Regions from separate parts of the Roseixanthobacter liquoris genome, predicted to be linked through region 4. Evidence: riboswitches for the same ligand, from Rfam matches in the RefSeq annotation. Region 4 holds a riboswitch; each other region holds the start of a gene.

Region 1 (3,188 bases), 1.9 Mb from region 4:
TCCCAGCCCTTCTGGCCGGCCTATCTCACCAAAGAGCGCATCGCCAAGGCGCCCAAGCTGAAGCTGGCTCTCACCGCCGGCATCGGCTCCGACCATGTGGACCTGCAAGCCGCCATCGACGCCAAGGTCACGGTCGCCGAGGTCACCTATTGCAATTCCATCAGCGTCGCCGAGCACGTGGTGATGATGATCCTCGGCCTCGTGCGCAATTATCTCCCCTCCCACGACTGGGTGCGCAAGGGCGGCTGGAACATCGCCGATTGCGTCGCGCGCTCCTATGACGTGGAAGGCATGCATGTGGGCACGGTGGCCGCCGGCCGCATCGGCCTTGCGGTGCTGCGGCGCCTCAAGCCGTTCGACATGCACCTGCATTATACCGACCGCCACCGCCTGCCGGCCGAGGTGGAGGCCGAGCTGAACCTCACCTGGCATGCCAGCCGCGAGAAGATGTACGGCGTGTGCGACGTGGTCACGCTGAACTGCCCGCTGCATCCCGAGACCGAGCACATGATCAATGAGGAGACGCTGAAGCTGTTCAAGCGCGGCGCCTATCTGGTCAACACGGCGCGCGGAAAACTGTGCGACCGCGACGCCATCGTGCGCGCGCTCGAAGGCGGCCAGCTCGCCGGCTATGCGGGCGACGTGTGGTTCCCGCAGCCGGCGCCGCAGGACCACCCCTGGCGGACCATGCCGCACCACGGCATGACGCCCCACATCTCCGGCACCTCGCTCTCCGCCCAGACGCGCTATGCGGCGGGCACGCGCGAGATCCTGGAATGCTATTTCGAGGGCCGGCCGATCCGCGACGAATATCTGATCGTGGACGGCGGCAAGCTCGCCGGCGTGGGGGCTCATTCCTACAGCGCCGGCAATGCCACCGGCGGTTCGGAAGAGGCGGCCAAGTTCAAGAAGGCCGGCTGATGCGAGGACCCGATCCGATCAGGCCGAAATAGTCCGGCGGCGCCGGGTTTGCGGCGCCGCCGGCCCTTGGGTGTTCTTTTTCCTCTTTCCTCCCCGCCTTGCCGGGGCGCGCGGCATGTCATTGCGCCGCGCGGGAGGGACCGCGTGGCGCGTGTCGCTCGCGGGCCTTCCCGCCCGGTGTGCCGCCCGCTCCGGCATCTTTCCCCATCGCGGCGCGTCAGGCGTCGGGCGCCTCGTCCAAAGGCTGGCCCAGGGTGCGCAGGGTCCAGCGCCGTCCGTCGGTGCGCAGGTCGGTCAGGCTCAGCGGGGCGATGTCGATCTGCCAGAAGGCCGCTGCCGGGGCATCGAGCAGGCGCACCAGCACGGCGCGGATCGGTGCGGCGTGGGTGCACGCGATCAGATGGCCATGGCCCCCGCGCTGGGCGTCGAGCCATTCTCCCATGCGGGCCAGCAGGGCCTCGAGCGATTCGCCGCCATGGGGAGCGGCCCCCGGCGCGCCGCGCCACAGGGCGAGCGCGCCGGGATAGGCGGAGTCCACCTCGGCGAAGGTGAGGCCGGCCCAATGCCCACACTCCCAGTCCCGCAGATCCCCATCGGCCTCGGCCTCCCAGCCCAGGGCCTGCGCGGTCTCGCGGGCGCGCAGGGCCGGCGAGGCGAGCACGCGATCCGGCCGCCGCAGCCGGCCGCGCCAGCTTTGTGTGCGCGCGAGGGCCCGCGGCTCCAGCGGTTCGTCGCGCGCAAAGGCGCCGGCCCGCATGGCGGCGGTCGCACCGTGGCAGATCAGCGTCAGGCGATTGGCCATGGCGACGGGGCAACCTCGCGGCATCGGGCGGGGACAGGGAACGGCGGCCGGCGCGCCGGAAGGTCCCGGTTTGCCACATTGTTTGTTTGACATAACCGGCCGCACGCCAATAGTGTCGATGCTTCGCTGCGGGTGAGGAAGTCGGTGAGAATCCGACACGGTCGCGCCACTGTAAGCGGCAAGCCATTCCGGCTCTGCCGCAAGTCAGACCCGGCCCGCAGGGTTTCGTTCGATTTCGGGACGCGCAATCCCAGGAGACAGATGATGGCCGAGGCCCTTCTTTCCGGTTCCGCCCACGGCGCCCAAGGCGCCACCCAAGCCGGTGCGCAGACGATTTCCGTCAGCGAGCTGCTCCCCTGGGCGGTGTTCGGCGGCTTGCTGATGCTGCTGGCGCTCTATTTCGTCGGCGCCGAGCAGGGCGCGACCTCTCTCATTCCCGGCATGTACGTGCACGAATACCTGCACGACGCCCGCCACCTTCTCGGCTTCCCCTGCCACTGAGGGGGCTTGCACATGGTTGGGTCTCTCCTGCTTCGCGGGATGCTTGTCGGCGTCCTCGCGGGCCTGCTCTCCTTTGGATTCGCGCGCGTCTTCGGTGAACCGGCGGTCGCTCGCGCCATCGCCTTCGAGGAAGCGCATGCGGAAGGGCCGGCGCCCGCCGCCGCTCCCGCATCCCCGGCGGCGACGCCGCATGTCCATGCCGACGGCAGCACGCATATGCATGCCGCCGCCCCGGAACCCGCCGCGGCCGGCCATTCCCACGGCGGCGAGGAAGAACTCGTCAGCCGGTCCACCCAGGCCGGCCTCGGCCTGATGACGGGGATGGTGGTCTATGGCGCCGCCATGGGTGGCATCTTCGCCCTCGTGTTCGCGTTTGCGCTCGGGCGGGTGGGTCCGCTGTCCCCGCGCGCCACGGCGGTGCTGCTGGCGCTGGGCGGATTCCTGGCCATCGTGCTGGTTCCGGCGCTGAAATATCCCGCCAATCCGCCGGCGGTGGGCGATGGGGCGACCATCGGCTTCCGCACCCAGATGTTCTTCCTGATGCTGGCGGCTTCGCTGGTGGCGCTCGCGGGCGCCGTGCTGCTCGCCCGCCGGCTGGCCGCGCGCTATGGCGCCTGGAACGGCACCGTCGCTGCGGGCCTCGCCTATGTGGTGGCGATCGCTTTGGTGCAGGCGGTGCTGCCGACCATCAACGAAGTGCCGGCGGAGTTTTCGGCCGCGCTGCTGTGGGAGTTCCGGATCGCCAATCTGGGCATCCAGGCGGTTCTGTGGGCCACCCTCGGACTGGCCTTCGGCCCGCTCGCCGAGCGCAGCCTGCGCGCCCGCCGCGGCGTCCGCCTCGCTCCGGCAAGTGCGCTGCGCTGAGGCTGGGGCGCTGCGCTGGGGGGGGGGGGGCGAGAGGTAGCCGGCGCCGGGCGCGCGGGCGAAACCCTCTTTGCCGAACTTCGCCGAAACGTTCCGAAAT
Region 2 (3,188 bases), 1.3 Mb from region 4:
GTTCGGCCGCCGCAACGGGGTGCAGGAGGTGTCCGTCAGCGGCGCGCAGGCGGCACCGAAGGAGGTGTCGGGCGGCATGTAGCCCACCGCCTCGGTATAGGTGTAGTCCACCCTCAGCTTCAGCCGGTCGGTGACCGCGAAGGCGACGAAGGTTTCCGCGCCCTGCGTCGTCGCGCTGGAGATGTTGACGTTCTGGTACGAGACCGGGTCGTAACTGATGAGGTTGGTGATGTCGTTGTGGAAATAGGTGGCGCCGAAGGTCACCCGCCCGCCGAACGCCTCCTGCTCGAAGCCGGCGTCATAGCCCGTGCTTTCCTCCGGCTTCAGCCCCGCATTGCCGTAGACGGGAGCGTAGAGCTGATACAGCGAGGGCGCCTTGAAGCCGGTGCCGTAGCTGGCTTTCAGCTTGGTCCCCGTCTCGGGAATGAGAATGCCCGGCGCGAGGCGGTAGGTGGAATGGTCGCCGAACGTATCGTCGCTGTCGAAGCGGATGTTGGCGGCGCCGAAGAACCGATCCCCCAGCTTCCCCTGGAGTTCCGCATAGGCGCCGGTGTCGCCGGTGCTGGCGGAAAGGTCGGTGTATTGGGTCGACGAGGTCATCGCCTCGTTGCGCCGCTCCACGCCCACCAGAAGGTTCTGTCCGGGGGCGAAGGCGAGGTTCGAGCGCAGATAATAGGTCTGCCGGTCGCCCTCATATTGGCCGTTCACATCGGCATTCGGCCCGGTGGTGGGGTTTGAGGTGGTCATGGCGCTGACGCCGAAGGTGGTGTTCAGCGCGCCGTCGAGGGCGGTCCACACCCCTTCCCCCTTGGTGAAGAACATGCTGGCAAGGCTCGTGGAGCGCTCGGCCGCGGGAAGGCCCTCGTACAGCGGCGGGGGATAGACATCCGGCGTGTAGGCGAGCCGGCTGTCGATGTAGCGGGCGATAAAATTGACTGCGAACGCATCGCTCATCTGGAAATCGAGGCGGGTCGAATAGGTCCAGTTGTCATAGGCGTTCGGGTTGATCGGATAACCGGGCGGCACGATGCCGGGCGGCGTCACCGGGATTTCCGTCGAGGAAAAATGGGTGACGTTGAAGGAATAGCCGACCTTTTCCGTCGAGCCGCTGAGGGCCGCAGCCTGGTTGAAGGTGCCGAGCGCGCCGCCTTCCACATAGCCGAACACCTTCGCCGGCCCCTCGCCCTTCTTGGTGGTGATCGAGATCACGCCGCCGATGGCGTCCGAGCCGTAGAGGCCGCTCTGGGGGCCGCGCAGCACCTCGATGCGGGCAAGGTCGGTGGCGAGCAATTGGCCGAAATCGAAGGCGCCGTTGGGGGTCGAGGGATTGCCCGCGTCGATGCCGTCCACCAGCACCTTCACATGGTTGGAATTGGTGCCGCGGATAAACACCGAGGTCTGCCCGCCGGGGCCGCCGGTCTGCACCACATTCAGCCCCGGAAGCGACTGGAGCACTTGGGGAACCGTGCGCAATTGCTGGCGGTCGATATCCTCGGCGGTGACCACGCTGACGGAGGAGGCCACCTGGTCCGCCGGCGTCGGCAGGCCGGTGGCGCTCACCACCACCTCGGGCAGGTCGATGGATTGCGGGGCGCCGCCGCCGGGCATCGATTGGGCGCAGGCCCATTCGGAGGCCGATGAAAGCAGCAGCGCTGCGACGACGGATCGGCCGGCGGCGCGCGCGGCGCCGCGTGGAAGGAAAACAGGAACGGAAAGCATAAATGCCTCAGCGGGACGAGTGGTCCGTCACCGCGAACGAGGCCTCCGCGCGACGCAAGCGCCGCAGGGAACAACCACCATCAGGACACCCCGCCCAATGTGCTCGCGCGTGACCACGGCTGACGGCAGGTCTCCTGGCTCGCGGGTCAGCGTCCGTATCGTCGCCTTCCCAGGCCAAAGGCCCAGTGGCTGATGACGATGGACTCGCCGCTTACAGTTGCGGGGGCAGCCGCGGCTTCGACCAGCGCTTGTTTCCAGGCGCCGACTCACCGCGTTCCCTTTTGATCCCCAAGGGGAACCGTCGCCGTAACCGTAGACGCAGGGCGCTCGGACCGTCAAGCGGCATGGGCCGGGCTGTGCGCCTCAGCCCGGCGCGCGCCGGTTCTCGTACAGCTTCAGCGCAACGCCAACCGCCTCCAGCAGCGGCACCGGAAGCGCGAACGCCCGGGCGCGCGCGGCGAGGTCGCCGATGATCTGGTCGGCTTCCACCGGATAGCCCTGGCTCAGGTCGCGATACAGGGAGGAGGTCATGGGCGAGCCGTCCGCCGTCAGCTGCGCCTGTGTCCAGGCGAGGAAGGCGGGACGCGGGCCGTATCCCGCCGCCTGCGCGATGGCGGCGCATTCGCCGACGATGGCGAGCGCGACGGCCTTGCCGCCCGCGGCGGCCACGTCCCCGATGCTGCCGCGCATCAGGCAGGTGGTGGCGCCGAGGCTCGCGAGGAAGACCCATTTCTCCCACATGTCGAGCAGGATGGTGTCCGAGAGGCGGGCGTCGAAGCCGGCGCCCTGCATCACTGCGTCCAGGGCGGTGATGCGCGGCGAGCGCGTGCCGTCGGTTTCGCCATAGGTCAGTTCGTGCAGCGGGCTCATCTGCACGATGCGCCCCTCCTCATCGATCCGGCCCATGATCTTGCAGACGCCGCCGAGCAGCCGTTCCGCCCCGAAGCGCGCGGCGAGCACATCCAGGTGCCTCATGCCGTTGAGCACCGGCAGGATCATGGTATCGGGTCCGATGGCCGGAGCGACGTCGGCCAGCGCCGCATCGAGGGCGAACGCCTTCACCGAGAGCAGGACGAGGTCATAGGGCCGGGCGATCTCATCGGCAGTCACGATGGCGGGGTGAAGCGTCGCACCGCCGTGAGGGCTGACGATCTCAAGCCCGCGCTCGCGCAGGCGCGCCGCGCGGCTCGGGCGGACCAGGAAGGTCACGTCCCGTCCCGCCTGCGCGAGGCGACCGCCGAAATAGCCGCCGGTCGCGCCGGCACCAACCACGAGAATGCGCATCATGTGCTCCGATGAACCGGCCCGGTGGGGCGCGATCAGGGTGAAACCGTGAAAATAATGCCTTCAGCGAAACCAGGAACCCGAGGCGACGGAGACGCCGACCACGGCACCATAGGCTAACAGCCCGAAGGCATAGACCGCGAACAGCCAGAGCAGGGAGCCGGTGGCCGCAAGCACCAGCGCGC
Region 3 (3,188 bases), 1.3 Mb from region 4:
CTCCCTGATACCAAGCCCGGTCCGCTCGCCGTCATCGGCGATGTCATGGTGGATCGCTACATCCTCGGCTCGGTTTCGCGCATCTCGCCCGAGGCGCCGGTGCCCGTCCTCCTGCATGGCGCGGAACGCATCGTGCCGGGCGGGGCGGCGAATGTCGCCGCCAATGCCGCCGCCATGGGCGCGCCGATCCGCCTTGTCGGGCTCGTCGGGGCCGATGGGGAGGCCGACCAGCTGCGCGCCGCGCTCGGCCCCTATGCGCTGATTGATCTCTCCGGCCTGGTCGTCGATGCCACCCGCCCCACCGTCACCAAGACGCGGGTGATGAGCGGGCGCCAGCAGATCGTCCGCATCGATGCCGAGATGTCTTCCCCGCCGTCCGCCGCCGTGGAGGACGCCTTGATCGCCGCCGCAAGCCGCGCCATGGCCGGCTGCCGGGTGGTGGTGCTCTCCGATTATGCCAAGGGCGTGCTCGGCGACCGTGTCGTCGCCGCCGTGCTGGCCGAGGCGCGGACGCTCGGTGTGCCGGTGATCGTCGATCCCAAGCGCCGCACCTTCGAGGCCTATCGCGGCGCGACTTTGGTGACGCCCAACCGGCGCGAATTGAGCGAGGCCACCGGCCTGCCGGACGAGACCGATTCCGACGCCGAGCATGCGGCACAGGCGGCGAGCGCCCAGTTCGGCGGTGATGTGCTGGTGACGCGGGCGGAAAAGGGCATGACGCTCTGGCGCCGCAACGGCACCGTGCTCCATGTGCCGGCCGAGGCGCGCGAGGTGTTCGATGTGTCCGGCGCCGGCGATACGGCGCTGGCCGCGCTCGCCTTGTCGCTGGCCTGCGGCCTCGCCCTGGAAGCGAGCGTTCCGGTCGCCAATGCCGCCGCCGCCATCGCGGTCGCCAAGCTGGGCACGGCGGTGGTGACGCGCGCGGAACTCACCGCCGCCCTGCATCGCTCGGTGCCGCAGCTGGAGCCGGCGGGCGCCCTGGTGGCGCGGGACAAGGCGCGCGCCATCATCGACCGCTGGCGGGCGAGCGGGGCGCGCATCGTCTTCACCAACGGCTGTTTCGATCTGCTGCATCCCGGCCATGTGGGCATGCTGGAAGCGGCGGCAGCCCAGGGCGACCGGCTGGTGGTGGGGCTCAACACCGACGCCTCGGTGCGCCGCCTGAAGGGGCCGACCCGTCCGCTCCAGGATGAGGCGGCGCGCGCGCGGGTGATCGGCGCCATGCGCTGCGTGGATCTGGTGGTCCTGTTCGAGGAGGACACGCCGCTGGAAATCATCACGGCCCTGCTGCCGGACGTGCTGGTGAAGGGGGCGGACTACAAGCCCGAGGATGTGGTCGGCGCCGATATCGTCATCGCCAATGGCGGAAAGCTGGTGCTCGCCGATCTCACGCCCGGCCAATCCACCTCGACGCTGGTTGCGAAAGCCAGAAGCTGAGATCGAGGGGCGGGCGGTTGCGACGCCGGGCGGTGGCCTTATAGTCGGCGCGTCGTCGGTTCCTTCGGGATCAAAAGGGAACGCGGTGCGGGAGGTTTTCTCCTTATGCCGCGGCTGCCCCCGCAACTGTCGGCGGAGAGCAAACCCGCGAACCACTGAGGCCAGCCTCGGGAAGGGCGGGGGCGCACGGATCCGCGAGCCAGGAGACCTGCCGAAGACGCCAAGCCCGTTCATCGGGCGCCACGTGCCGGCTCTCGGTGGGAGGGCCAGGGAGAGGGTTTGATGTTCGGTCGGCCCACGGCGGCCAGGGCGCCGCGTTTCCGTTGCTCTGAGCGCTTCGAGGTTTCGGCTTGAGCGCGATCATCGCCGATGCGCGGGGGCGGATCGTGCTGGTGCTCGGCGGCGCGCGTTCGGGCAAGAGCCGCTATGCCGAGCAGCGGGTGGAAGCGGCCGCGCCGCCCTTCGCTTATGTGGCGACGGCCCAGGCCTTCGACGCCGAAATGAGCGAGCGCATCCGCCTGCACCAGGCGCGGCGCGATGCGCGCTGGATCTCCCACGACGCGCCGTTCGATGCCGCCGATCTCGTCCGGGTCCTGCCGCCCGACACGCCGCTGCTGCTGGATTGCCTCACCTTGTGGCTCACCAACCATATGCTGGCCGAACACGATCTCGCAGCGGAGGAAGATCGCCTCGTCGCGGCGATCACCGCCCGCGCCGGGCTCAGCGTGATGGTGGCCAACGAAGTGGGGCTCGGCATCGTGCCGGACAATGCCCTCGCCCGCCGGTTTCGCGACGCCGCCGGCCGGCTCAACCAGCGCATGGCCGCCCTGGCCCATGAAGTGATCTTCATGGTGGCCGGGCTGCCGATGATCGTGAAGGACACGCCTCGATGAGCGATGAAACCGAAACCGGCCCCGACGCGGCCGAGGCCGCCCGCCATCGGGAAAAAATGGCCAAGCGCAAGGCGGTGCAGGACGCCGAGGTGGCCGGGAAGACCGTGGAGAAGGGCTTGCTGATCGTCCACACCGGGCCGGGCAAGGGCAAGAGCACGGCGGCCTTCGGGCTGGCGCTGCGCATGCTCGGCTATGGCCGCAAAGTGGGCGTCGTGCAATTCATCAAGGGCGCCTGGCACACCGGCGAGAAGGACGCCTTCGCCGCCTTCGGCGATCGCGTGCGCTGGCACACAATGGGCGAGGGCTTCACCTGGGAGACGCAGGACCTCGCCCGCGACACCGCCGCCGCCGCCCGCGCGTTCGACAAGGCCCGCGAACTGCTCGCCGACGAAACCCTCTCCCTGATCGTGCTGGACGAACTGAACATCGCCCTGCGCTACGGCTATCTCGACCTTGCCGACGTGGTGGCGACGCTGAAAGCCCGCCGGGGCGACCTGCATGTCGTCGTCACCGGCCGCAACGCCAAGCCGGAGCTTCTGGAAGCCGCCGACCTCGTGACCGAGATGGGCTTGGTGAAGCATCATTTCTCCGCCGGCGTGAAGGCGCAGGCCGGCATCGAATTCTGATGGCCGCCCGAGCGCTGATGTTCCAGGGCACCGGCTCGGACGTGGGCAAGAGCCTGCTGGTGGCCGGCCTTGCCCGCGCCTTCGCCAATCGCGGCCTGAGCGTGCGACCGTTCAAGCCGCAGAACATGTCGAACAATGCCGCCGTGACCGCCGACGGCGGCGAGATCGGCCGCGCGCAGGCGCTTCAGGCCCGGGCCGCGCGGGTGGCCTTGAGCGTGAACATGAACCCGGT
Region 4 (3,188 bases):
CGGGCATCGGCGGTCGCGGCGCCGGCCGCGTCCAGCAGGTCCGCCTTGGAGAGGATGATCAGATCGGCGCAGGCGATCTGGTCCTCGAACACTTCTTCCACCGGGTCGTCATGGTCGAGCGTGTCGTCGGCGGCGCGCTGGGCGGCGAGGGCGGCCATGTCGTCGGCGACCCGGCCGGCGGCGAGCGCCGGGCCGTCCACCACCGCCACCACGCCGTCCACCGTGACGCGGCTCTTGATCGCTGGCCATTGGAACGCCTGCACCAGGGGCTTGGGCAGGGCAAGGCCGGAGGTCTCGATCAGGATGTGGTCCACGCGCGGCGTGCGGGACAAGATGAGGTCCAGCGCCGGCACGAAATCGTCCGCCACGGTGCAGCACAGGCAGCCGTTGGCCAGCTCGACGATATTATCCTCCGGGCAGCTCTCGATGCCGCAGCCCTTCAGAATCTCCCCGTCGATGCCCACGTCGCCGAACTCGTTGACGATCACGGCGAGGCGCTTGCCCTGGGCATTCTCCAGGATGTGGCGGATCAGGGTGGTCTTCCCCGCGCCGAGGAAGCCGGTGACGATGGTGCAGGGGATGCGGGCGAGAGAGGTCATCGCTGGTCCTCGGAAAAGCTCATGGGAGGGATGCGGGCGATCATGCCGCGCTTGAGGCTGTCGGGGCGTCCGCGCCAGGGCAGGATGCCGTCGGTGGAGGTGGCGAAGAGCGCGGCACCGGTCAAAAGGTCGGCGGCGCTGTCGGGGGAAAGATCGCCGAACACGTAGGACCATCCGCCGGTGCGCACCAAGGCGGCGGAGAGCGCGCGCTTGCAATTGGAGAGGCAGCGCACCTCCTTCACCGCGATCGCGCCGGCGGCGCCGGTTGCCCCACCATTGGCCGCGGCAAGGATCGCGTCCCGCGCGAGCGCCGCGCCGGCCGGGTCGGCCTGCGGGTCGGCGCCGGCGAGGCGGCAGGTGGTGCAGACGAACAGGGTCACGGCGGGAATGCTGGCGACGCGCAGGGTTTCGCGCGCCGGCGCCTCGGCGGGGCGGCCGCTTCGCGCCGTCGTGTCGCCTTGCACCGTCGTGTCGCTCGCCGCGAAAGGCGCATCGTCGTTGGCAGGTCGCTCCACGCCGCTTTCCATGGGTGCGCGCGGCCCGCAACCGCGTGCCACAGAAGAATCGCCATGCCAGGGCACCCCGCCCGGCGCGCGTTCCTGTCGGTGGCAGGTCTCCTGGCTCGCGGATCGCCGTTCGCGGCCGCCTTCCCGGAAGCGGCGCAAGGCCCGTCTCCCAGTGGCTTTTCGGCCGGAACTCACCGCCTACAGTTGCGGGGGCAGCTGCGGCTATCGCCCGGAAAACCCGGACGCGACCGCATTCCCTTTTCACCCGGCGGAAGCGGCAAGCCGCCCGAACCGGGACCATCGACGCCGACACTTAAGAGCCGCTCCGGCGCGAAGTCAATGAAGCGGGGGGCCGCGCCTCAGCCGGCCGGGGTCGATCGACACGCCGCGCCCCGGTCGCCGCCGCTTTCCTCCTCCCCCCTTGAGGGGAAGGGCAGGGTGGGGGGTATCTCCCCGCTGGCCTTTGCGGGGAAGGTGTGGTGCCGGCGGCGCCGGACCTCTCCTCCGACATCCCCCGACACCCCCCTCCCCAGCCCTCCCCCGCAAGGGGGGAGGGGGACCGGTTCGGCGGGACGTCGATTCGCCTCAGGCGCCCGTCTGTCCACCGGGGGGCGCCCGCCGGCCGGCGATGATCTCCAAAGCGGCGGCCAGCGCCGTCTCGAAGGCGATCGCTGCCGCGTCACGGCATTCCCGCAGAATGGGGAGCCACATCGAGCGGTGCCGCTGCTCCCTCCCGCCTTGAGGGGGAGGGCAGGGTGGGGGGTATCTCCCCGCTGTCCTTGCGGGGGAGGTGTGGTACCGGCGGCGCCGGACCCCTCCCCCGGCACCCCCCTCCCCAGCCCTCCCCCGCAAGGGGGGAGGGGGACCGGTTCGGCGGGACGTCGATTCGCCTCAGGGGCCCGTCTGTCCACCGGCTGGCGTCCGCCGGCCGGCGATGATCTCCAAAGCGGCGGCCAGCGCCTCCGCGAACGCGATCGCTGCCGCGTCATGGCATTCCCGCAGAATGGGGAGCCACATCGAGCGGTGCCGCTCCCTCCCGCCTTGAGGGGGAGGGCAGGGTGGGGGGTATCTCCCCGCTGTCCGGGAGGTGTGGTACCGGCGGCGCCGGACCTCTCCCCCGACACCCCCCTCCCCAGCCCTCCCCCTCAAGGGGGGAGGGGGACCGGTTCGGCGGGATGTGGTTTCGCCTCAGGCGCCGGTCTGTTCACCGGCTGGCGCCGGCCGGCCGGCGATGATCTCCAAAGCGGCGGCCAGCGCCTCCGCGAACGCGATCGCTGCCGCGTCACGGCATTTCCGCAGAGTGGGGAATCGCATGGAGCGGTGCCGCTGTCTCCCTCCCCCCTTGAGGGGGAGGGCAGGGTGGGGGGTATCTCCCCGCTGGCCGGGCGGGGGAGGTGTGGTACCGGCGGCGGCGGACCCTCCCCCGACACCCCCCTCCCCATCCCTCCCCCGCAAGGGGGGAGGGGGACCGGTTCGGCGGGACGTCGATTCGCCTCAGGCGCCCGTCTGTCCACCGGGGGGGCGCCCGCCGGCCGGCGATGATCTCCAAAGCGGCCAGCGCCTCCGCGAACGCGATCGCTGCCGCGTCATGGCATCCCACGGAACGGGGAATCGCATGGAGCGGTGCCGCTGTCTCCCTCCCCCCTTGAGGGGGAGGGCAGGGTGGGGGGTATCTCCCCGCTGTCCTTGCGGGCGTGAGGCGGGCGGCGCCGGCCCCCCCTCCCGACACCCCCCTCCCCAGCCCTCCCCCGCAAGGGGGGAGGGGGACCGGTTCGGCGGGATGTGGTTTCGCCTCAGGCGCCGGTCTGTTCACCGGCTGGCGCCGGCCGGCCGGCGATGATCTCCAAAGCGGCGGCCAGCGCCTCCTCCACCCCGAGATGGGTGGTGTCCAGCAGCACCGCGTCCTGCGCCATCGTGAGCGGGGCGGCGGCGCGGTGCGAATCGCGGGCGTCGCGCTTGTGGATGTCGGCCAGCACGTCCTCGAACGCGATATCGCACTGGTGTTCCAGCAATTCGCGATGGCGGCGGGTGGCGCGCACGTCCGCCGAGGCGGTGACGAACAGCTTCACCGGGGCATCGGGAC

Evidence for each region. Region 4 has a riboswitch for cobalamin ahead of V5F84_RS19550 (DUF1636 family protein). Riboswitches for the same ligand answer to the same signal wherever they lie in the genome.
Region 1: another riboswitch for cobalamin. It lies ahead of V5F84_RS06095 (CbtB domain-containing protein); the one in region 4 lies ahead of V5F84_RS19550 (DUF1636 family protein).
Region 2: another riboswitch for cobalamin. It lies ahead of V5F84_RS03610 (TonB-dependent receptor plug domain-containing protein); the one in region 4 lies ahead of V5F84_RS19550 (DUF1636 family protein).
Region 3: another riboswitch for cobalamin. It lies ahead of cobU (bifunctional adenosylcobinamide kinase/adenosylcobinamide-phosphate guanylyltransferase); the one in region 4 lies ahead of V5F84_RS19550 (DUF1636 family protein).

The regions. Positions count from the first base shown of each region.
Region 1 covers NZ_CM195537.1:1,346,406-1,349,593, forward strand. Annotated here, with positions in the region: gene V5F84_RS06085 (NAD-dependent formate dehydrogenase) at 1-921, shown strand, start outside; gene V5F84_RS06090 (histidine phosphatase family protein) at 1,139-1,723, opposite strand; adenosylcobalamin (AdoCbl) riboswitch at 1,834-1,987, shown strand; gene V5F84_RS06095 (CbtB domain-containing protein) at 1,988-2,224, shown strand; gene V5F84_RS06100 (CbtA family protein) at 2,237-3,088, shown strand.
Region 2 covers NZ_CM195537.1:806,205-809,392, forward strand. Annotated here, with positions in the region: gene V5F84_RS03610 (TonB-dependent receptor plug domain-containing protein) at 1-1,719, opposite strand, end outside; cobalamin riboswitch at 1,827-2,036, opposite strand; gene panE (2-dehydropantoate 2-reductase) at 2,083-3,003, opposite strand; gene V5F84_RS03620 (MATE family efflux transporter) at 3,067-3,188, opposite strand, start outside.
Region 3 covers NZ_CM195537.1:3,009,391-3,012,578, reverse strand. Annotated here, with positions in the region: gene rfaE1 (D-glycero-beta-D-manno-heptose-7-phosphate kinase) at 1-1,437, shown strand, start outside; cobalamin riboswitch at 1,477-1,667, shown strand; gene cobU (bifunctional adenosylcobinamide kinase/adenosylcobinamide-phosphate guanylyltransferase) at 1,788-2,330, shown strand; gene cobO (cob(I)yrinic acid a,c-diamide adenosyltransferase) at 2,327-2,956, shown strand; gene V5F84_RS13470 (cobyric acid synthase) at 2,956-3,188, shown strand, end outside.
Region 4 covers NZ_CM195537.1:4,330,004-4,333,191, reverse strand. Annotated here, with positions in the region: gene cobW (cobalamin biosynthesis protein CobW) at 1-599, opposite strand, end outside; gene V5F84_RS19550 (DUF1636 family protein) at 596-1,114, opposite strand; cobalamin riboswitch at 1,190-1,422, opposite strand; gene V5F84_RS19545 (hypothetical protein) at 1,691-1,816, opposite strand; gene cmk ((d)CMP kinase) at 2,899-3,188, opposite strand, start outside.